DNA from 3 places in the Oceanobacillus sp. M60 genome. Region 3 is predicted to be linked to each of the others. Evidence: riboswitches for the same ligand, from Rfam matches in the RefSeq annotation. Region 3 holds a riboswitch; each other region holds the start of a gene.
The links. Region 3 has a riboswitch for thiamine pyrophosphate ahead of ACW0TQ_RS16260 (lipoate--protein ligase family protein). Riboswitches for the same ligand answer to the same signal wherever they lie in the genome.
Positions count from the first base shown of each region.

Region 1: it holds a riboswitch for thiamine pyrophosphate, as region 3 does, so the genes downstream of both, ACW0TQ_RS02295 (ABC transporter ATP-binding protein) here and ACW0TQ_RS16260 (lipoate--protein ligase family protein) in region 3, are expected to answer to the same signal.
Region 2: it holds a riboswitch for thiamine pyrophosphate, as region 3 does, so the genes downstream of both, ACW0TQ_RS12015 (acetylornithine deacetylase) here and ACW0TQ_RS16260 (lipoate--protein ligase family protein) in region 3, are expected to answer to the same signal.

Region 1 covers NZ_JBSSNH010000001.1:450,323-458,157, forward strand. Annotated here, with positions in the region: gene iolG (inositol 2-dehydrogenase) at 1-555, shown strand, start outside; gene ACW0TQ_RS02270 (transposase) at 715-897, opposite strand; gene ACW0TQ_RS02275 (transposase) at 815-1,165, opposite strand; gene ACW0TQ_RS02280 (transposase) at 1,072-1,518, opposite strand; gene ACW0TQ_RS02285 (ABC transporter substrate-binding protein) at 1,804-2,817, opposite strand; gene ACW0TQ_RS02290 (ABC transporter permease) at 2,819-3,559, opposite strand; gene ACW0TQ_RS02295 (ABC transporter ATP-binding protein) at 3,563-4,336, opposite strand; TPP riboswitch at 4,480-4,589, opposite strand; TPP riboswitch at 4,694-4,794, opposite strand; gene ACW0TQ_RS02300 (alanine/glycine:cation symporter family protein) at 5,445-6,812, opposite strand; gene ACW0TQ_RS02305 (TIM barrel protein) at 7,040-7,835, opposite strand, start outside.
Region 2 covers NZ_JBSSNH010000004.1:276,068-283,902, reverse strand. Annotated here, with positions in the region: gene ACW0TQ_RS12030 (AbrB/MazE/SpoVT family DNA-binding domain-containing protein) at 494-751, shown strand; gene ACW0TQ_RS12025 (S66 family peptidase) at 829-1,863, opposite strand; gene ACW0TQ_RS12020 (hypothetical protein) at 1,906-2,355, opposite strand; TPP riboswitch at 2,617-2,720, shown strand; gene ACW0TQ_RS12015 (acetylornithine deacetylase) at 2,802-4,070, shown strand; gene tenA (thiaminase II) at 4,110-4,778, shown strand; gene ACW0TQ_RS12005 (YpjP family protein) at 4,948-5,535, shown strand; gene ACW0TQ_RS12000 (NAD-dependent protein deacylase) at 5,653-6,363, opposite strand; gene htpG (molecular chaperone HtpG) at 6,521-7,835, shown strand, end outside.
Region 3 covers NZ_JBSSNH010000006.1:271,968-279,802, forward strand. Annotated here, with positions in the region: gene ileS (isoleucine--tRNA ligase) at 1-2,338, shown strand, start outside; TPP riboswitch at 2,470-2,572, shown strand; gene ACW0TQ_RS16260 (lipoate--protein ligase family protein) at 2,767-3,609, shown strand; gene lipA (lipoyl synthase) at 3,602-4,546, shown strand; gene lspA (signal peptidase II) at 4,767-5,237, shown strand; gene ACW0TQ_RS16275 (RluA family pseudouridine synthase) at 5,234-6,145, shown strand; gene pyrR (bifunctional pyr operon transcriptional regulator/uracil phosphoribosyltransferase PyrR) at 6,315-6,863, shown strand; gene ACW0TQ_RS16285 (aspartate carbamoyltransferase catalytic subunit) at 7,365-7,835, shown strand, end outside.

The DNA.
Region 1 (7,835 bases), on a different contig from region 3:
TCCCGTGATCCGGAAGCTCCGCCAGAAGAATATGTAAAACGCTCCGGCGGCCTATTTATCGATATGGCGATCCATGATTTCGATATGATTCGTTACTTATCCGGTCAAGATGTGAAAAACATTACCGTAAAAGCGTCTTCTCTGGTAGATGATCGTTTTTCACGCAATGATGATGTAGATACAGCCATTATCACCCTCACCTTTGCAGATGATTCTCTGGGAGTAATTGATAACAGCCGCCAAGCAGTATACGGCTATGACCAGCGTATCGAAGTATTCGGCAATAACGGCATGGTCCAGGTAGAAAATCAGAAGCCGACCAATGTAAAAGTAAGCACAAATGCTGCGGTTACCGAGGACAAGCCAATGTATTTCTTCCTTGAGCGTTATAATGAAGGATACATCGCGGAAATCCATGATTTTGCCCAATCTATTTTAGAAGATAAACCCGTCGTGGCAAAATTCGAGGACGGGCTACAGGCTGAGCTGTTAGCAAAAGCTGCGAAACTTTCCTGGAAAGAGAATCGTACGGTTGAATTGAGTGAGCTTCGTTAATATGAGATGACTTTAACTTTTAAATTGGAGCTGTCGCAAAATGCATGATACGCATTTTGCGACAGCTCCTTTTGAGATTCGCTATCTTATTTTTGGCGGTAAAAAGAAAATTGTTCGTTTTTTTGACGTACTTAAATAAGCTTCGCCTTTTAATAATTTTTAAGCTGTCTTTAATGGGTGATAATAAAGATCCAGGCGATTAGCTTGGATTTTCTTATATATTTTATTGAAATTATAACCAAATGCTAGAATCAAAAGCTCATTTTGTACATTGCCTGTTCCTCTCGTACGAAACTTCTTCAGTTGATAATCTTCCTTCAGTATGCCGAATGTTCCTTCCACCTGAATGGGAACGATTCATACGGTACAGCTTGCCTGCTTCTGTTAGAATATTTTCTTGTGCTGTTTCTCGGTAAGCCAGAAATTCCTTAGCTACATGCAGTTGACAATTCCCTTTCGCTTTCGTACATTTTTCTTTAAGCGGACAATCGGAACAGTCTTCACATTCGTAGACCGTTACTTGAGATTCGTAGCCTGTCTGTGAAGTTCGTGTATAGTTTCTAATGACTTGTAACTTCCGATCATTGGCACAGGTGTAGGGTATCTGTATTTTTGTCGTAAGCCATGTTTTCCCGATGTTTGATATCCTTTTTTGAAAGAAGCTTTTTTCTTGCGTTCATGATTTTGCAGCTTGGTATAGCCCGTCTGCTTTTGCTTCTTTAAATAGACATAATTTTCTTCGCTTTCATATCCAGAATCCGCAACAATATGACGATACGTGAAAGGGAGGTTTTCCTTTAAATATTGAAGCATCGGAATCAACGTAGCTGTGTCGTTACGATCGGAAAAGACATCTATTCCCACGATAAATTCTGCGTCTACAGCGGCTTGGACATTGTAAGCTGGTCGAATGATCAGGAGCTGCATATCCTTGAAGAAGCCAGCGAAAATTGATATTTTCATCGTTCCAATAAAAAGAAAAACACCGAAACCATAAAAAACTGCACGGAAAAAGCGTTGATCATCGTCGGCATAATGGGCTAATTAGGAGATTCGTCAAAAAAAGGACACACAATGAACGTATATTCTAATACCGTACATTACGCAGTTCGAAAATTGACTGAAAATACCTTTTCGCAGAATTTTTTGATGAGGTAATCTAGGCAACCTTATCAAGAAATTCCATTCCAGCCCTATATAATGACTTCATATAAAGTGTTACATTTCCTATTGCCATTTAGGATATTATTATTCAATATTGATAAATATATCATCGATGTTTGGAATTTCTTTAATTACTCCATATTCCTTTAACCATTTTGCTGTTTCTTCCCATGAAGCTTTTTCTTGTGATCCAAAACCTTGCTCTGATTCCATTTTTGGTAAGAGAATAGACAAGCTTTCTGTTTCTATTTCTTTTTCTAAGGGAAAGTTTCCTTCATCCTGGTGATCAAGCAGGATTTGCAGTGCCTCTTCTTCATTTTCAATCATGAAATCATATCCTTTTCGTGCAGCCCGCCAAAATGCTTCAATATTTTTCTGTTCCTCTTCCCATGTCTCGTCACTGGTAACAGCGACAATTTCATAAAAGTGAGGAACCCCGTAATCTACTGGATTAATAAAATCAATATCATAGCCTTCACTGCGCAGAACTGGCACTTCATGGTTTACATACATACCACTTACAGCATCAACCTGCTCAGAAATAAGAGAAGAACCCAATTCAAATTCCACATTCAGCATATCTACTTTTTCATAATCTCCACCGTCATGTTCAACAATTGTTTGAACAATTGCTTCATTAACAGGAATTCCAGGATACCCTACCTGCTTCCCTTCTAAATCTTTCGGAGAATTTACCGGATCATCGGAATGGTAAACAATGTGATTTAATGGCTCCCGAACAATAGCAGCCACGGATTTAACAGGGATATTTTCATTTGCTCTTGCTGCAATCACATCAGGCTGGTAATATAATCCCATCGTCACATTGCCTGAAGCTGCAAGTGACAGCGGATCTGTCGGATTTGCTGGAAATTGAATATCAACATCGATTCCCTCTTCTTCAAAATACCCTTTCTCTTCTGCTACGTATAGATAACTATGTACAGCATTCGGGTACCAATCAAGCATAATAGAAACGGTATTTGTTTCTTTTACGTTTTTATTATCCTCTGCTATAGATTCTTCCTTTTCATTTCCACAAGCACTTAAACTAATAAAGATTATTAGAATACCAACTATTATTGATAATTTTTTCATATTAAGATCTTCTCCATTTCAATATATATTTTTCTAATAAAACAACAGTAATAAACAATAAAATTCCAATCAAAGAAAGAAGGACAATCGGAGCAAATACACCCGCTCCATTAAACTGTGTCATCATCCGACGACTAAAATACCCTAAACCAGCTTGTGCACCCAGCCACTCTCCAATTGCCGCTCCAATCACGCTCATTGGCACCGCTACTTTTAGCCCTGAAAAAAAAGAAGGCAGTGCGGATGGGACTTCTAATTTGAAAAAAAGAGCACTTTTAGATGCACCTAATGTTTGAAATAATTCTTTCAGCTCTTTACTTGTTGATCGAAAACCATCGAAAGTACTGACGGTAATTGGAAAAAAGGTAATGATAATTGTAACGATAACTTTACTCCAGATGGAATAACCGAACCAAAGTACAAAAATGGGCGCCAATGCAATAATAGGAATAGTTTGTGATGCAATTAAAATAGGATAAATCGCTTGTTGTAATGTTTTAGATAGATTCATGCTTATTGCTAAAGCAACTCCCAGTACCAATGAAATCCCAAGACCAATGATAATAACAGCAAGCGTCATAGGAAGATGATGCAACAAGAGCTCTGTTTTTAATTCCCATAGCTTCTTCACGATTTCGGTTGGCGCTGGCAAAATAAATGATGTAGCGACAAACCCCGCTCCCGCTTCCCATATAAGCAAAAAGATTGTGATTAAAATAATAGAATAAAGATAATTTTTCATGCATTACACCCTCATCCGAAACTGATCTAGTAAATCATTTTTTAGCTCCGTCACTTCCTCTTTATCTAAATCGTATTGTCGTCTTGGACGTTCTAAAGGTACTTTAATTTCTTTTAATGTTGTAAATGGGGTATCCGTAATGACGAAAATGCGGTCAGACAAAAATAATGCTTCTGAAATATCATGTGTTATAAACAAAATAGTAGATTGCTGTTGTTCCCATTGTTCTAATAACCATTCCTGCATATATAACCTGGTCATTGCATCTAAGGCTGAAAAAGGTTCGTCCAACAACAACACATTAGATCCGGATAACGTGGCTCTTAAAAAGGAAACCCGTTGCCGCATCCCCCCAGATAATTCATGAGGGTATTTATTCTCGTATCCTTTTAACCCAAAGGCCTCCAGCAAGTTTTGAACAGTTCTTCTATCGAGATGATTTTCCTTTTGCAGTTCCAATGGAAGAGCTGCATTTTGTTGAACAGTCCGCCATGGCATCAATAAATCCTGTTGAGGCATATAACCAACTTTTCCAGAACGATTGGTTACTGGATCCTCGTTTAAATAGATAGTTCCGCTTTTCAGTTCCTCCAATCCGACAATTAGACGGAAAATTGTCGACTTGCCGGACCCACTTGCACCGATAATGCTTACAAATTCACCATCCGCAATAGAAAGATTCATATTTTTTAATATAGGAATTTTCCCTGCATCATTTTTGTAATAGAAATTTACGTTTTGAAACTGAAGAGCTATTTTTTTATTTTGTTCTCTCATCCTTCGTTCTCTACCTTCTTTCTAACAAAGAGTGTATTATTATGTCTTAAAAGCAATCATCAGCTAATCGAAAATGCATCCCTCCTTCCAAATAAAAAATACCCCAGACATGAAGCCCAGGGTACATACATTTCCTTATGATAGAAATTACTTTGCATGTTCCCTACGCTGGTCTCAACCAGATCAGGTTCTAAGGGTCTATATCTTACGGATAGTATCTCAACCAGCAACACTGGTCCCCCTACATTCTTATTAAATTGGTATCTCTTTTATTGAATTTATGACATAAGCATTAAAAAACCCATTCAACGAATACAGATGAATGGGAAATGAATACATAACTAGATTATTATCTACTTAAGTAAGTCATCACTTCCCTACGTTAGTCTTAACTAAATCAGGTTATAAGAGTCAAGTTTCCTTTCTCAGCGATAAAAATCGCTCCCCTAGTGATTATAGAAATATGAAATTTTTGATTCTATAAATGAACTTGTATGATTGAAAAATACGTTAAAATTCACAATGTTATTTTCATCAGCCACATCTATAGAGAACTGTAGGAAAAATAACTTAAAGTAGAATCTATTTAAACATATAAAATTATAATATGCAAATTATTCTAATTTATCTTTTAAAATCATGAGATTTGTTTGTATATAAAAAAAGATATATCCGCCTATTTTAATATGTTTTCAGGTGAAATTTGGTGAAATAATATAGGATATACAACGGTATAATAAAATAAAAAGAATAACTTTTACTGAGATACTCCTGTTATATGAGGATAGGAGCATCTATTATTTCTAAAGGTATTTTATAATAAATAAAACAGATTAAAAAGAACAGCTCAGCTTGGCTTACATAGCTGTCCTCTTGTAAACGGGACTCTTGTTACTGGAGAAGTGATATTATTTGGAAATCCTGAAGACAACCTTTTAGAACGAATAAATCCTATAGCTGCAATTAAATTCAATTATTGAGAAACCTAAAAAGTGACTTCCATGGATGCAAAGAAGTCACTTTTTATACGAATTGATTTCCCCTCAATTATTTCCTTTATATGTCCGATAGAAAATTACTGTAACTTTATCATTTATTACAGCAATCATTAACCAGCCAGCTTCTGCTTCCTCTCCTCCTCTTTTTCCTTTCTCCGTACTTCTCTAAATTTATTTGTTTCAGATACAATCACGCCGGATAATAAACAGAGCGCAATCAAGTTGGGCACTGCCATTAATCCATTGAATATATCCGCAAGATCCCATACTAACTGCACAGATTGAACCGCACCAAACAGGATAACCAGACAGAAAATGATTTTATAATAGATTGTATTTCGATCTCCAAAAATATAACCGAAGCATTTCTCCCCATAATAGGACCAGCCCAGAATAGTGGAATAAGCAAAGAAAATAAGGCCGAATACAACAATATAATTACCTAATCCAGGCAAGAAAAAGTCAAAAGCTTCTCCTGTAATGACAGGTGCTGCATCTGCTCCAAATTGCAAATGCAGCCCGCTCATCACCACAACAAGTCCGGTAATCGTACAAACCACGATCGTATCCAGAAATGTTCCTGTCATCGATACTAACGCCTGCCGCCCTGGATAATCCGTCTTCGCTGCCGCTGCCGCAATTGGCGCTGAACCAAGACCCGCTTCATTGGAGAACACCCCGCGGGCAATCCCGTATCGAATCGCTAAACCGATAGCTCCCCCGCCGACAGCTTCCGGATTAAATGCAGCCTCAAAAATAACTGCAAACGCCGCAGGAACTTCCGTAATATTTAAAATAACAATAATCAGTCCGCCAGCTATATAAAACAAAGCCAGAAATGGGACAAAGATAGCAGTTACTCTTCCAATGCCTCTCACTCCGCCAAGCAAAACTAATGCAGTGAGCGCCATCAAGATGATTCCCGTAACCCATGGGTTAATATTAAAAGTAGCTTGTAAGGAACCGGCAACAGTATTCGATTGCGTCATATTTCCAATTCCAAAGGATGCTAAAAAGCCAAACAGCGCAAACAAAACAGCTAACCATTTCCAGCCCAATCCCTTTTCAATATAATACATTGGACCGCCTGATATTTCCCCTTTATGATTGACGGTACGGTATTTAACAGCTAAGATAGCTTCACCATATTTTGTGGCCATCCCAAAAAATGCCGCCAGCCACATCCAAAATAGCGCACCAACACCGCCAAGGAGCACAGCTGAAGCAACTCCAGTCATATTACCAATTCCCAGTGTCGCCGCCATAGCAATCATCAATGATTGGAAATGAGAAATATCTCCTTTTTCGTTTTTGTCTTTATTTTTACTTTTAGAGAATGTTAATTTAAGCGCATAAGGTAAATCTCTTACTTGTAAAAATCCCAGACGCAATGTTAAAAATATTCCCGTTCCTACAATCAGTACGAGCGTAATCGGCCCCCAGACGATACCATTAACCGTATCCACTATTGCCTGTATGCTTTCCACTTCCACATCTCCCCCTTTTCAATTGTCTGTTTTTTCACAAAAATACAATTACAGTAATTGTATTTATTTTACATGAATATCATCTAAAAATCTATGAGAAAATGAAGAAGTGTAAAGTAATTTGACACGGTGTGATAAATTACTGTAAAAAGCGTATAAAGCTGGGCTGGGTGGCCTTATTCATACGCTTTATTACAATTACATTGGAAAGCTTGAACTTATTTATTAAACCCAAGCTCTTCTAAAAATGCGACACTTTTTTTCACATCGGCTAAACTGCTGCCTGCATTTCGAGGATCACGCTCCTGCTCGATCGTGATAAACCCTTCATATTTTAATTTTACAGCTAATAACTCATATATTTCTTTATAATCAATAACACCTTCACCTATAGGACACATTACATTTTCCGCACAGGCATCAAAAAAACGGATTTTTTTATTCATGACTTGTCGGTAGACATCTATATCAATGTCTTTAAAATGAATATAGTCTACACGATGATAAAGCTTTTCCAGCCATTCTATCGGATCCATTTTTGAATAAAGTAAATGTCCTGTATCTAAACAAAGACCGGCTACTTCATACGGAATGTCCTCTGTCAGTTTCAATATTTCATCCGAAAATTCAATGTACCCACCGGCATGTGGATGCACCACTGCACGAACACCGTATTCTTGCGCAGCTTTCTTTGCAATTTGGGTAATATGAGAGATCATATTACCCCATGCCTTATTTGATAATCTCTGCGCCTGATCAGGGTGGCCTGCTGCATAATCTCTTTCATCATGGCCCCAATCAATCACAATCAGATAAGGTGTCTTAAACTTTTGATTGTCTCCCGCTTGTTCTTGCGGCATCTGCGTGATTAAAGAACAAATAGCCTCTACTTGTTGAAGCAGATTAGGCAGATTGGCCTCGGAGACAAGATCATCAAAGATAGTCCCTGCTACAATCGTAAGTTCATTTTTTTCCAGTTCTTCTTTTAAAACACTTGTATCAAGGGGTAAATAA
Region 2 (7,835 bases), on a different contig from region 3:
CCTCCTGCATATGGTTGGGAGCTTATTTTCAGCTTCCAGTAATGATGCTTACTCTATTCTACTACAAACTCCCTATTTGCATGAAGTAAGAAGTAGTTATAGGGGCATAAACTTTTCCTGGCTTCTTTTCGACCGTTTCTTTTTCCGTCCAGGTAAGTTGTAAATCTTTTTGGAAAAAGAAAAATGCGGATGAAAGAGCTTACTTTTTACTTTGTGTAACGAACGTTTCTAAAAAGGATTATATGGATAGTATATCACTGTCTCAATTGATTTAATAATAAGAGCGACTTCAAATCTGCTACAGCTTATATAAAACGCAGTATATTTTAACCAATCACCGTTTCTCACCGTATTTATGGATAGTGATATCGATTACTGCTGCCGCTTTTTCACACTGTTAATAAGTTCCTTTGTTGTTTATACATTTCCATAAAAGGGTAGAGGGGATGATATAGACAGTTATCTTAAGAAATATAAAAAAGGAGCGTGCAGAATGAAAAGCACTGGTATCGTTAGAAAAGTGGACGAACTGGGCCGGATTGTTATACCTAAGGAATTGCGAAGAAGTTTGAACATACAAGAGCGGGATCCGATGGAAATATTCGTAGAGGAAGACCGAATTATCATACGGAAATACGAAGCTGAAAAGACTTGTTTTATTACAGGAGAAGTCAATGATGATAATATACAGCTGCCAGGCGGATTATATGTAAGTCAAAAAGGAAAAGAAATTCTTAAAGAATATCTTTGATGTGAAACAGAAAGATTGAAACGGAAGGGAGACGCAATATGTCTCCTTTTATTTTTGGCAAAGAAAAGCAGCCGGATTTAATCTGTCACAGCTGCTTCCAAAATTGAAAAGGATACCTGATTACAATCAATTCGTGCTAATCTTCCATATGGAATGGGCGTTTTTGGTTCGGTATGTCCAAAAGAAACCCCATATAACACTGGGAGGTCATTCAGCCTGTTTTCTGCTAAAACAGATAGAATAACTTCCTTGTACGCCTCGTAATGTACTTCCCCATAAGGCTTGGCAACAATCATTCCATTCGCTTGGTGTAGAATCCCCTGAGCGGCATAATTTCGAAGCCATCTTTTAATTAATTCTGGATCCGTTTTTTCCTCTGATGTTTCAAAAAAGAGAATGCTGTTTTGCCATGCTTCCTGCTGCGGCCAAATGGCTGTTCCTTTAGCAAATTCAAGTACTTCGATACAGCCGCCGATGAGGTTCCCTTTTGCGATACCGTTTCCTTGCAGCAGTTCGTAACCCTGATTAGGGTGCATTGTTCTGGCAATAGACTTATTGGAAATATCCCACTCTAAAAATTCACTTGTCCACTTTTCCGGTGCAGGGATGCCGCCGACCGCTTCTGCTTCAAAAAGCATGCTTTGAATGGCTTGCACCGTATAATCATCCATCGCCACATTTTCTGCAAAATCTGTCATGATTGCTGGTCCGTAGAAGGAGGATAAACCAGCATGGAAGCAGAATAAATGAGCAATCGTCGTATCAGAAAATCCCATGAAAATCTTTGGATTTTGACGGATAATCTCAAAATCGATATAGGGAAGCAGACGAATACTGTCATCACCGCCAATATTAGAGATAATCGCTTTGATTTCAGGGTCTTTGAATGCAGTCATTAAATCTTCGGCCCGTGCCTCGGGATGTTCATCTATATAAGTTTGTCCTTTTAAGCTGTTAGGCATTGGAACGACTTCAAGCCCAAACACGCTCTCTAAGCGTTCCACACCCTGCTGGTAGCGCCAGCTTAAGGAGGGCTCGCCTGCTCCGCCCCAGGAGAGGCTGACAGTCGCTGCCTTATCTCCTGGAGATAATTTTGCCGGCTGCATAAGCATAAGAAATACTCCTCTCAGAAAATTGTATATCTTATGTATTCGTTATTTATTGGAGAAATCCTTTTTCTGTTTCCTATAAAAAGAGCCTGTTTTCTTCTTTCTTCGCATTAAAACAGGTGCATATATTAATAAAGCCGTAACGATGAGAATGCAGCTATAAATAATAAAGCTGGATCCGAAAAAATCTCTAAATTTAGTCCCTGCTATGTGTGCTTTATAAGGCTGTCCTTCAGGATATTGAACATCAATGACATGGTTAGCCTGAGAAAATATACGAGAAGATACTTCTTTGGAAACCATAACCTCCTTGTTTATGTCTTCTGCGTAGAAAGATAAATGCAAATAGTATGAACTTGTGCTATAGCGGCCAGCATTATAGTCATATTCCCTATCCGAAATATAGGCTTCGGTTTCTATTTGGTCTCCGCTATGGGACTGCACAATACTAACGATAGATTTTCCCATAAAGACATATGCCATTAAAAATACCAAGCAAACGATTCCCAATAGAGAAAAGAGAAACAGTGAAGCTGCTTTATCCTCTAATTTTTTTAGCAGTGGTATATGTTCGAGATTATAAGTAATGAAACCGAAAGGATAGATACTAAAGACGACGATGACAATAAGACATATTGCGCAAAAAAGCAGCAATATGTATACAGACAATGGACAGTAGAATCATCCTTCCTTTTAAATTCTGCTTTACGCTTCCAGAACTGTATGGTAATCTGAAATGGATAAATACATACGCAATGGATCCACTAGGGGTGCTTATTAAGCTGAGAGAGGCATATTGCCTTGACCCTTACCAACCTGATCTAGTTCGTACTAGCGGAGGGAAGTGGGCGGAATATGCCTATAGGCAAATGAACCAAACTTTTCTGCCGCTTTCTATATCAGGAGGCGGCTTTTTTGCGTGCTGAAAAGGAGGTTTTTGAATGGATAGGGTAATTCAGGAGGTTCGAAATCGAGAAGACGAGTTAATAGCGCTTGTCAGCGATTTAATTCGTTTTGAAACGCCAGCCCCGCCTGCAAGAAATACAGAGGCTATCCAAGCTTACATTGCGAACTACTTGAAGGAAATGAATTTTGAAACAGAACAATGGGAGGTTTATCCCGGTGACCCGAATGTCGTCGGCTGTTTACGTGGAACTGCTTCCGATACATACAACAGCTTGATTCTTAATGGGCATGTGGATGTCGCTTCTATAGAGGAAGGTGAAAACTGGAAGCATGCGCCATTTCAGCCAGCAGTGGAAAGACGTACATTATTTGGGCGGGGTGCAGCAGATATGAAAGGCGGTCTGGCAGCGTGTTTATTTGCGATGCGCATATTGCATGACCACCAGATTCGCCTTGGCGGGGATGTTATTCTGCAGTCCGTCATTGGGGAAGAGGTTGGAGAAGCAGGGACGAAGCAATGTGGAGAACGCGGGTATACAGCGGATTATGCCATCGTTGCAGATACAAGTCATTGTGAAATACATGGGCAAGGAGGCGTTATTACCGGCTGGATCACAGTGAAAAGTCCAATCACGCACCATGATGGTACACGTCGCCAGCTCATTCATGCAGGCGGCGGGATGAAAGGGGCCAGCGCCATTGAAAAGATGAATAAGCTCCTTACTGCGTTGCAGGAGCTGGAGCGACATTGGGCAGTGACCAAATCCTATCCAGGCTTTCCCCCAGGAACCAATACCATCAACCCGGCAGTGATTGAAGGAGGCAGACATGCTGCTTTTATTGCTGATGAATGCCGCCTATGGATTACCGTTCATTATTATCCCGATGAGACTGCTGAGCAGGTTGCTGCAGAAATTGAGTCCCATTTACGCAAGACGGCTGAAGCGGATGTCTGGATGCGGGATAATCCACCCGCCTTTGAATGGGGAGGCGAATCGATGATTGTGGACCGCGGTGAAATTTTCCCGTCTTTCTCCGTAGATAAAGAACATGCTGCTTTTGCGATGTTACAGGAGAGTCATAGCAAAGCCTTTGGCGAGGAAGCGAAAGTCCGAATGTCTGAAACAGTAACCGATGGCGGCTGGCTTGCAGCATACGGGATTCCGACGGTCTGCTATGGACCGGGTGAATTGAAGCATGCCCATGCCGTGGATGAGCAGGTAAATATCGACGAGTTAGTAGATTATACAGTGTCCCTGCTGCGATTTATTTTGAAATGGTGTCAAACAGAAAAACAGGAATAAGGCATTTATAAAAATGATAGAAAAAGGAGTGCATAGAACATGAAATTTACAGAACGTATTCGCAAGTCAGCAGATTCGATTTGGGAGAAAAGCCACCAGCATCCGTTTGTGCAGGGAATTGGAAATGGAACACTCGATATGGAGTCATTTAAATTCTACATGTGTCAGGATTACAAGTATTTGATAGAGTACTCAAAAGTAATCGCGATGGGAACGGTGCTTGCAAAAGATTTAGATACCATGTCCGGCTTTGCTAAATCGCTGGATGAAACCCTGAATTTCGAAATGGATCTTCATCGCCAGTATGCCGAGCGTCTCGGTATTTCCAGAGAAGAATTAGAATCTACGGTTCCAGGGCCTGTAACGCTTGCCTACAGCAGTAATATGCTTGCAGAGGCACAGAAAGGTTCTTTAGCAGACTTAATTGCAGCGATTCTGCCATGTGCCTGGAGTTATTATGAAATTGGTCTGGAGCTGGCAAAAAAGCCGGGTGCACTGGAGCATGAACAGTATGGGGAATGGGTGAAAATGTACAGCTCGGATGAATTTGGTTCCATCGGCAAGTGGCTGATTGAAAAATTAGACGAGCTTGCGGAAGGCTGTACAGAAGCAGAACTGAATCATTTAGAAGCTATTTTTCTGAATACGAGCCGCTATGAATATATGTTTTGGGATATGGCATATAAGCGTGAAGGCTGGCCGGTATAAGGTAAAATCACCCTATATGATTTCTTGAGTTGTAAAAAAATGTATAAGCAGAATGTTCCGTATAACAAATTATTTTCTTCCAATATTCAAAAAAGTAGAATGGTTGGATAGACAAGAAATGGATTCATGGTAAAATAAAGAAAACGGATACGGAAGATGGGTGAAGCAGATGAAGCTCTGGTGGAGAAAAATAGCAGTCATATTTATAACAATTTTAACATTGGGTATCTATACGCCAACAAATCTTTTGGAAGTCGACGCCAATAAGCGGGATGACAGCAGCGTATCTTCTTCATCAGATATCGAAACAACATCTGTTATCGAGGAAACCACCCAATCATACAATGTAGAAGACCCAAGAGAAGCTTTTCTTGGCCACCTTCATGAAGAGGCGAAAAAATTGAGTATCGAAAAATTTGGAACGAGGATTGCGGGGAAGGTCGAGGATGAATTTTCTGCTATGATTTTACCGCAGATGGAATTGGTGTTGTCTGATCTTGTCGAGCATTCTGCCATATATAAGGATATAGCGATTACGGAAAAACCTTCAGACGGCTATGGGGAGCGGATTTTCAATGTTTCCAATAACAGCACCGGCAAAACATTGGCAAAGTTTCATGTACGCAGGGAAAACCGACCATTGGAAGGGTATTATTTTAATTTTCATTACCATTTAAGTGAGGATGGATTCCAAAAGCATTATCATATCGGGGATATTTATTGGAATAAGAATACACCGCCTAAATGGATGGCATAAGATCAAAATTTTGGGGCTGAGGTTACTCGCCTTGCTTAAAACAAATAGAGCTGTATTTATTTTAATCCATCAAGAAAGGCAAGGAAGCGTGCAGCGCTTCCTTGCCTTTTATCTGTTTTATAATAATTGATCCGTTTCTCCTAAATAAGCCCCAATCTTCCGGTCAAAAACAACTTCATCTGCAAACTCATCTAATGGTGTTTTCTCCTGGTTGACAATGACAAGTTTGGCGCCATTTTGTTTTGCGATTTCCGGGAATTGGTTGGCTGGCGTAACCGATAGAGAGGAACCTAGCACGATAAATAAATCGGCTTTCTTTGCATGCTCAAACGCAGCAGAAAAGGCATCCTCAGGGAGCATTTCCCCAAATAATACAATAGAAGGTCTGAGTATTCCGCTGCAGGAACAGTGATAGTCTTCATTTAAATAAGCAGAACTGTCGTAGATTTTCCCACAGCTTTGGCAATGCAGCTCTTGCAGGGTTCCATGAAGCTCATGAACGTGTCTGCTGCCTGCAGCCTGATGAAAACCGTCCACATTTTGGGTAATAATCGATTGGATCAGTCCATTATTTTCCCAATCGGCAAGAATGTGATGTCCTTTATGCGGACCAACTTCTTTGACGCCCAGGACGCGCTCCCGATAAAATTCGATAAAATCCTCTACGTGATGATTTAAAGCATCTACACTTGCGATTTTGCTTGGGTCTTTCTTTCTCCAAAGTCCCCGGTTTGTGGAACGAAAGTCAGGCAGCCCACTCTCTGTAGACATTCCTGCGCCAGTGAAAACGACGGTATGTTTGGAATCTTTTAACCATTCATGAAGCATCGAGACCCCTCCTCTTCTATATATTTTCTATTATACATGTTGTTTAGGCTATATGCGACTAATATTGACAGTTAAAATAGAATATGGTATTCATGTAATAGAGGTTTAGCACTCTGTGAGAGAGAGTGCTAAAAACAGAAAAAGGAGAGAGCGCATTATGGCAAAGCACGAGTTTAAAGCAGAATCACAGAAATTATTAGATATGGTCATCCACTCCATTTATTCACAACGGGAGATTTTCTTGCGTGAATTAATCTCTAACGCAAGTGATGCTATTGACAAGATTTATTATAAAGCATTAACGGATGATGCTTTAACATTCGATCAAAGCAATTACTATATCAAACTGATTCCTAATAAAGAAAAACGTACGTTGACTGTAGTAGATACGGGAATTGGAATGACAAAGGAAGAGCTGGAAGATAACCTCGGTGTGATTGCTAAGAGTGGTTCACATACGTTTAAATCAGAAAATGAAATTAAAGACGGCCATGATATTATTGGTCAATTTGGTGTCGGCTTTTATGCAGCGTTTATGGTTGCGGATAAAGTGACCGTATTAACAAAATCGATTGACAGTGAAGAAGGATACAAATGGGTTTCACAAGGGTCAGACGGCTATACGATTACGCCGATTGACCGCGAAGAAGTTGGCACAGAGATTATCCTTGAAATAAAAGAAAACGAAGAAGAAGACAATTATGATACGTTTTTAGAAGAAGCTACTTTAAAACAAATCGTCAAGAAATACTCTGACTTTATCCGCTATCCAATTAAAATGGATGTTACGGAAAGCAAGTTAAAAGAAGGAACAGAAGATGAGTATGAAGATGTGATTGAAGAGCAGACGCTGAACACAATGGTTCCTATTTGGAAGAAAAATAAGAGCGAATTAACAGACGAAGATTATACCAATTTCTATCAGGAGAAACGGTACGGATTTGATCAGCCGTTGCGCCATATTCATATCAATGTAGATGGAGCGGTCCGTTATAATGCAATTCTATTTATTCCAGAGCAAACGCCGTTTAATTATTACTCCAGAGAGTACGAAAAAGGCTTGGAACTTTATTCAAATGGTGTTTTGATTATGGAAAAATGTGCCGATTTACTGCCTGATTACTTCAGCTTTGTAAAAGGAATGGTCGACTCAGAAGATTTATCCTTAAATATTTCCAGGGAAATGCTGCAGCATGACCGTCAGCTGAAAATCATTGCGAAAAATATTCATAAGAAAATAAAACAGCAGCTGTTAAGCCTGCTTCGCGATGAACGTGAAAAATATGAAACATTCTTTAAAGCATTCGGTCAGCAAATCAAATTTGGCGTGTACAGTGATTTCGGCCAGCATAAAGAAGAACTGCAAGACTTGCTTCTATTCTATTCTTCTACAGAGAAAAAGCTGGTAACGTTAGAGGAATATGTATCACGTATGCCGGAAGACCAAAAATATATCTATTATGCTTCTGGAG
Region 3 (7,835 bases):
TAAAAAATTAGGTGTACGTGGTGATTGGGATAATCCATATATCACCTTAACGAAGGATTATGAAGCTTCTCAAATTAAGGTGTTTGGAGAAATGGCACGAAAAGGCTATATTTATAAAGGACTTAAGCCGGTATATTGGTCTCCGTCTTCTGAATCTGCCCTTGCAGAAGCAGAAATCGAATATCAAGATAAACGCTCTCCATCTATCTATGTTTCCTTCGAAGTAACGGATGGAAAAGATGTGCTTGACGGCGGCGAGAAGATTATTATCTGGACGACAACTCCTTGGACGCTTCCAGCGAACTTAGGAATCAGCTTACATCCTGATTTAAGCTATGTAGTAGCACAAGTAAATGATGAAAAATATGTCATTGCAGAAGCTTTATTAGAAGATGTGAAAGAAGTATTAGGCTGGGAAGATGTAACGGTTGTGAAGAAATTCAAAGGGCAGGAAGCGGATCGTGTAGAAGCACAGCATCCATTTTACAATCGTAAATCCCTTGTTATGCTTGGAGAACATGTTACAACTGATGCGGGGACTGGATGTGTTCATACAGCTCCTGGTCACGGGGAAGATGACTTCTATGTTTGCCGCAGATATGGAATCGATGCATTTTGCCCAGTGGATGAAAAGGGTGTCTTTACGAGTGAAGCGCCAGGATTTGAAGGTTTATTTTACGATGCAGCAAATAAAGTTATCACAGAACAATTGGATGAGAATGGCGCCTTATTAAAATTAGAATTTATCACACACTCTTATCCGCATGACTGGAGAACAAAGAAACCAACTATCTTCCGTGCAACTTCCCAGTGGTTTGCATCTATTAAAGATTTCCGTCAGGATATTCTTGATGAAATTAAAAAAGTGCATTGGTATCCGCATTGGGGAGAAACAAGACTTTATAATATGGTGAGAGACCGTGAGGATTGGTGTATTTCCAGACAGCGTGCCTGGGGAGTTCCGATTCCAGTATTTTATGGGGAAGACGGAACAGCAATCATTACAGATGAAACGATTTCGCATGTATCCGAACTCTTCCGTGAGCATGGTTCCAATGTCTGGTTTGAAAGAGAAGCGAAGGATTTATTGCCGGATGGATTTACATCAGAGCATAGTCCAAATGGCAAGTTTACTAAAGAAGTCGATATTATGGATGTTTGGTTCGATTCAGGCTCCTCACATGAAGGTGTACTGATGAACCGGGAAGAACTTGATCGTCCGGCTGATGTATATTTAGAAGGAAGTGATCAGTATCGCGGCTGGTTTAACTCTTCATTATCTACTTCCGTCGCAGTAACGGGTAAAGCGCCATTTAAAAATATTATCAGTCATGGGTTCGCCCTGGATGGAAATGGCCGCAAGATGAGTAAGTCATTAGGAAATACGGTTGATCCGTCCAAAGTACAAAAACAATTAGGTGCTGATATTTTGCGTCTGTGGGTTTCCAGCGTGGATTATCAGGCAGATGTGCGTATCTCGGATGCTATTTTAAAACAGACTTCAGAAAGCTATCGTAAAATCCGGAATACCTTCCGTTTCTTACTGGCGAACCTTGCTGATTTTGATCCTAGCAAAGATCGCGTGAAGGATGAAGAATTGCAGGAAGTAGACCGTTATATGCTTTATCGTCTGCAGCAGATCTTAAATAATGCACGTGATAATTATGAGCACTTTGAATTTGCACCAGTAATCAGCCAAGTCCATAATTTCTGTGCTGTTGATTTAAGCTCCTTCTATTTAGATTTTGCGAAGGATATCCTGTATATTGAAGCTGCAGACCACCCGCGCCGCCGCAGTCTTCAAACAGGCTACTATGAAATTTTAACAACACTTGTGAAATTGCTTGCTCCAATTATTCCGCATACAACGGAAGAAGTTTGGGAATACATTCCTGGAGTGGAGGAAGAAACGGTTCACTTAACAGATATTCCTGAGCCGCGGGAGGTTGCAGGTGCAAAAGACATTGTCGGAAAATGGGGTCACTTTATGGAAGTAAGAGATGATGTTCTGAAAGCACTCGAAGAAGCAAGAAGCGAAAAGGTTATCGGGAAATCATTGGAAGCTAAAATTACAATCGTGCCGCTTGATGAAGAAACGAAGCAGGTGCTTGAAAACATTTCGCATCTGCATCAATACTTTATTGTTTCAGAAGCAGTTATCGCAGATGAAAAAGGAACAGGCAAAGCATATGATTATGTTGAGGTTGCTGTTGAAAAACATCCTGGAGAAACGTGTGAACGCTGCTGGGTTGTTTCAGAAACAGTAGGCGAAGACAAAGATCATCCAACACTATGTGCTAGATGTGCCAGTGTTGTCAAAGAAAATTATGAGAATTAAAAAACAGGAGCCAGCTTTCTCAAAAGCTGGCTCCTGTTTTTACATATCTGCAAATTGTAAATGCTAATTATTGTATTTTTCTTTACAATTATAAAAATTACCAGTAGACTTAATTTGTAAACTGAATAAGTATTATGCACTGGGGGAGCTGTTAAGCTGAGAAAGACATTCTGTATTGACCCTTGGCACCCGAACTAGATAATCCTAGCGTGGGGAATGTGCAGTCGATAAGGAATTAGATAATTTATCCATTTATCAATAAATCTATCAAAGGCTGCATTCTATGGAATGGGCTCTTTTTTTATTGAATATATTCCCCATTTCGCTTGTATCTTTTAAGCTTAATGATCAGGAAGGGCCGCTAAGAAGCTTGGCATAACAGGGAGCAGCTCCTGCAACAAGTAATTTGTTCATTGGAGGTGACGAAATTGAAGAAACAGTGGGCGTTTATCGATACAGGATTCCGTGGTGCTGCATGGAACATGGCTTTTGATGAGTGCTTGATCAATTGGCATCAAGAAGGTAAAATTCCGCCGACATTACGTTTCTATGGCTGGGAAAAGCCCAGTTTATCGATTGGCTACTTTCAAAAAGTCGATAAGAAAATTGATCTGGAAGCAGTGGAGCGCCATCAGTGTCAGTTCGTCCGTCGTTTGACCGGCGGCAGTGCTGTGCTTCATGACGATGAATTAACGTATAGTCTGGTTATTACAGAGAGTGATCCAGATATTCCTGTATCTGTACAAGAGGCCTACCATGTACTGGCAGAAGGAATATTTGAAGGATATCGCAATTTAGGGATTCCTGCAGAATATGCAACACTGGACAGAGAAAGTGCCAGAGGAAGGACAGCAATATGCTTCGAAAAACCTGCGTTCTATGAAATGGTTGTTGACGGTAAAAAGCTTTCTGGAAACGCACAGACAAGGAAAAAAGGTGTATTGATGCAGCATGGGTCTATTCCTATGAGCATGAATACAAACATGCTTTTTGATTTATTTGTATTCTCTTCCGAAAAAATAAGAGAACGAAGCCGGGCAGCATTTTCTAAAAAAGCGGTGACGATTAATCAATTAACGAATCGAGAGCATCGGTATGATATGCTGACGGATGCATTCAAAGAAGGGTTCAAGGAAGGTTTAGGTTTAGAATTTCATCCTCTGCAATTAACCAAGGCTGAGTGGGATGAAGTAGAGCAATTAGCACAATCAAAGTATGAAACGGAAGCGTGGAATATCAACTCAAACAAGGAGCGTGCTGGCATTGGCTAAACAATCAGAATATATTCGTAAACCAGAATGGCTGAAAACAAAAATCAACACCAATGAATCATACAAAAAATTAAAGAACTTAATGCGGGATAAACGGCTGAACACAGTTTGTGAGGAAGCAAAGTGTCCGAATATTTATGAATGCTGGAGCGAGCGAAAAACGGCAACTTTCATGATTTTAGGAGATACCTGTACACGCGGCTGCCGATTCTGTGCCGTAAAAACTGGTCTTCCAAGCGGAGTTGACCTGGGAGAACCAAAGCGGGTCGCTGACTCTGTTGAAATTATGGGATTAAAGCATGTCGTTATAACAGCAGTTGCGCGTGATGACCTGGAGGACGGGGGAGCTGCTGTTTTTGCCAACACAGTCCGTGCAGTTCGTCATCAGAATCCAGGCTGTACAATAGAAGTTCTCCCTTCGGATATGAAAGGGGACTATGAAAGCTTACATACACTGATGGACAGCGAACCGGATATTTTCAATCATAATATTGAAACGGTGAGACGTTTAACGAAACGTGTTCGGGCAATTGCAAGATATGACCGGTCCTTGCAGCTGTTACAGCGTGTTAAAGAAATTGCTCCGGACACTCCTGTGAAATCAAGTATTATGGTAGGCTTGGGAGAAACAAAAGAAGAACTTATCGAGGCAATGGATGACCTGCGGGCGCATGATGTGGATATAGTTACTATCGGGCAATATTTACAGCCGACCAAAAAGCATTTAAATGTGGAACGGTACTATCATCCCGATGAGTTTGAAGAATTGAAAAATATCGCCCTTGAAAAAGGCTTCTCGCATTGTGAAGCTGGACCGTTAGTACGCTCCTCCTACCACGCGGATGAACAAGTAAGCCAGTCAGCCGCCCAAAGGCGAATTAAATATATGAAAGGCTATGAGTCACAGGAAGATACAAAGGTTGATTTTCAATTTTAAATGATATATTTTCTGATAATATTCCTCTCTGCCCGTTTATAAAACGGCCGGAGGGGATTTTTTATATGCTCATATGCTTACGAACCGATGAATGCAGCTGTCAGAAAGAAGGAAAGCCGTATTGTTTCTTGAAAATTACCAGCAGAAAGGATAAGATAAAGAAAGCTTGGTAAACGAACCCTGAAAAGGCGCAGATTTGCTTTAGATTGGAGAAATGAACATGTGGAGATATTATCTGATTACACTTGTCCTGATTGGGATAGATCAATGGACAAAATGGCTTGTTGCTGCACGAATGGAAATAGGTGAATCAATCCCGATTGTGGAGGACTTCTTTTATATTACCTCACATCGGAATTCAGGAGCAGCATGGGGTATTTTAGAAGGACAAATGACGTTATTTTACATTATTACGGTTATTGTGATTGCCGGGTTAATATACTTTTTACATACACATGGAAAACAGGACCGCCTGATTGCTGTCGGGGTCAGTGTATTGATTGGAGGGGCGGTCGGGAATTTCATCGACCGTATTTTATATCAAGAAGTAGTAGACTTTGCAAACTTCTATATTTTTAATTATAATTTTCCGATATTCAACGTCGCAGATGCATCTCTTACAATTGGTGTGGTGATTGTGATGATTGCAATTATTTTGGATGAGAGAAAGCGGGGGAAAGAGAAAAAATGACAGTAAACCAGCATACAGTGACAGAAACAGAGCATAAAAAAAGAGTGGATAAAATACTGGCGGATGTGCTGCATGAATATTCGCGTTCTCAAATTCAGGGCTGGATTGAAGAAGGCAATGTCAAGCTGAATGGAGAAGCAGTGAAAGCAAATCAAAAATGCCAAACCGGAGAAAGCCTTACATGGGAAATACCTGAAACCAAACCGCTTGTTTTAGAACCGGAAAATATTCCTTTAGATATCGTTTATGAAGATGAGGACCTGCTGGTGGTGAATAAAGCAAAAGGGATGGTTGTCCATCCTTCTGCAGGTCATCATACCGGGACATTGGTCCATGCGTTATTATATCATTGCACTGATTTATCAGGAATTAACGGTGTGGAGCGCCCCGGGATTGTCCACCGTCTCGATATGGATACGAGCGGACTTTTAGTTGCTGCGAAGAATGACTACGCCCATCAGTATCTATCAGAGCAGCTGCAGGAAAAGACATTAAAAAGAACGTATGAAGCAATTGTTCATGGAGAAATTGGCCATGAGACCGGGTTAATCGATGCACCGATCGGCAGAGATCCGAAAGACCGTCAAAAAATGGGGATCGTTGAAAACGGCAAACAGGCGGTTACTCATTTTCGCGTGCTCGAACGTTTCCCTGACTATACGCATGTGGAATGCCAATTAGAGACTGGCAGAACACATCAAATTCGTGTGCATATGCAATATATTGGTTTTCCGATTGTAGGCGACCCCAAATACGGTCAGCGGAAATCGTTAGATGTCCAAGGGCAGGCTCTGCACGCGAAGCAAATTGCTTTTATCCATCCGAGGACAGAGCAGCAGATGGAATTTGAAGCAGCACCGCCTGCTGTCTTCATGGAAGCACTCGACCAAATCCGCAAAATGTATTGACAGGCTCGTCATATTCTGACATAATAAGTAACAACAAATAAAGACCTTTAACAATAGTCCTGTGAGGCTAGGAAGGCTGCGATTAGCAAGTTTGCTTACGGTACACGTATGCCCTTTTCCATCAGCAGGAAAAGGGCATTTTTATGCAATTTGGAAGGGGCGGGCTAATTTGAAGAAAAAAACAGAGATTCTTGATGCTGCAGCGATAAATAGAGCATTGACCAGGATGTCCCATGAAATCCTGGAAAAGAACAAAGGCGGAGAGAACCTTGTTTTAATTGGAATCAAAACAAGAGGCGTTCCACTGGCGAAAAACATTCAAGAAAAAATCAAGCAAATTGAAGACATCGAAGTTCCGTTTGGCGAATTAGATATTACCATGTACCGGGATGATTTGGAAAAAAAGGATCATCACGAAGAACCGCGAATCAACTCGGTTTCTATTGATATGGACATAACGAACAAACAGGTCATTCTGATTGACGATGTTCTTTATACAGGCAGAACTGTCCGTGCGGCAATGGATGCTGTAATGGATGTCGGCAGACCGGCGGCGATTCAGCTTGGGGCTTTGGTAGACCGCGGGCACCGCGAGCTGCCTATTCGGGCTGACTATGTTGGCAAGAATATACCTACTTCTGAGCAAGAAATTGTTGTTGTTCAGCTAAGTGAAAAAGATCAAGTAGATCTTGTTTCTATTTATGAAAAGAATACATGATAACTTTTAATCAGATCCAGAGAGATTTGAAAGGTTGTTCAGAATAGCGAATGCTTATAGGGTATTCGTCTAGCTCTCTGCAGCCTTTGCAGGGAGCTTTTTTTTTAAGGAAGTTCAAAAAGTCACTAAATGATAAATGAAGAGCTCTTTAGTTGACTTGCTTTATCCGATGGGCTGCGGTTACCGATGTTGTCAGGTTAATGAATTTTATTAATTTTGATATAGATAGTAATAAAACCTATCTAGCGGAGGAAAAACACGGAGACTCCTATGGGAAAGCGCAGTGGGAAGACCCCGCAGAAAAAAGTGGTCTTCTTTTTTCGAGGAGGCTGAGCGCAAGCCCATGGAAAGCGTAGTGTTTTTCCGCAGCGGTCGCGCTAACCTGACAACATTGCTGCGATTACTCGTCCCATCAAAACCCGTTAGCAACTTTTTGAACATATATATTTGTATAATGAAAATCAATTTTAAAGAATGACACCAAAGAGGGAGAGATGAATCGTGAAACATTTTATTTCGATGCAGCAGCTGTCGAAGGAAACGATGAATCAAATTCTGAAAGAAGCCGAATTGATAAGAAAATCACCAAGAACCTTGAATAAACAGTTATTTGCAGCCAACCTGTTCTTTGAACCAAGTACAAGAACGAAAATGAGCTTTGAAGTTGCGCAAAAAAAACTTGGATTAGAGATGCTGGATTTTCATACGGAAGCTTCCAGCCTTGTCAAGGGAGAGTCCTTATATGACACAGCCAAAACTTTTGAAGCTATAGGTGCAGATGTGTTAGTCGTGCGCCATCCATCTGATAATTGGATAGCTGAAATTGAAAAAGAAGGTTACTTGAGCATACCGGTTATCAACGCCGGCTCCGGAAAAGAGGAGCATCCTACTCAGTGCATGCTGGATTTACTGACAATGTACCAGGAATTTGGCCATGTTGAAGGCAGGAAGGTTGTTATCGCTGGCGATATC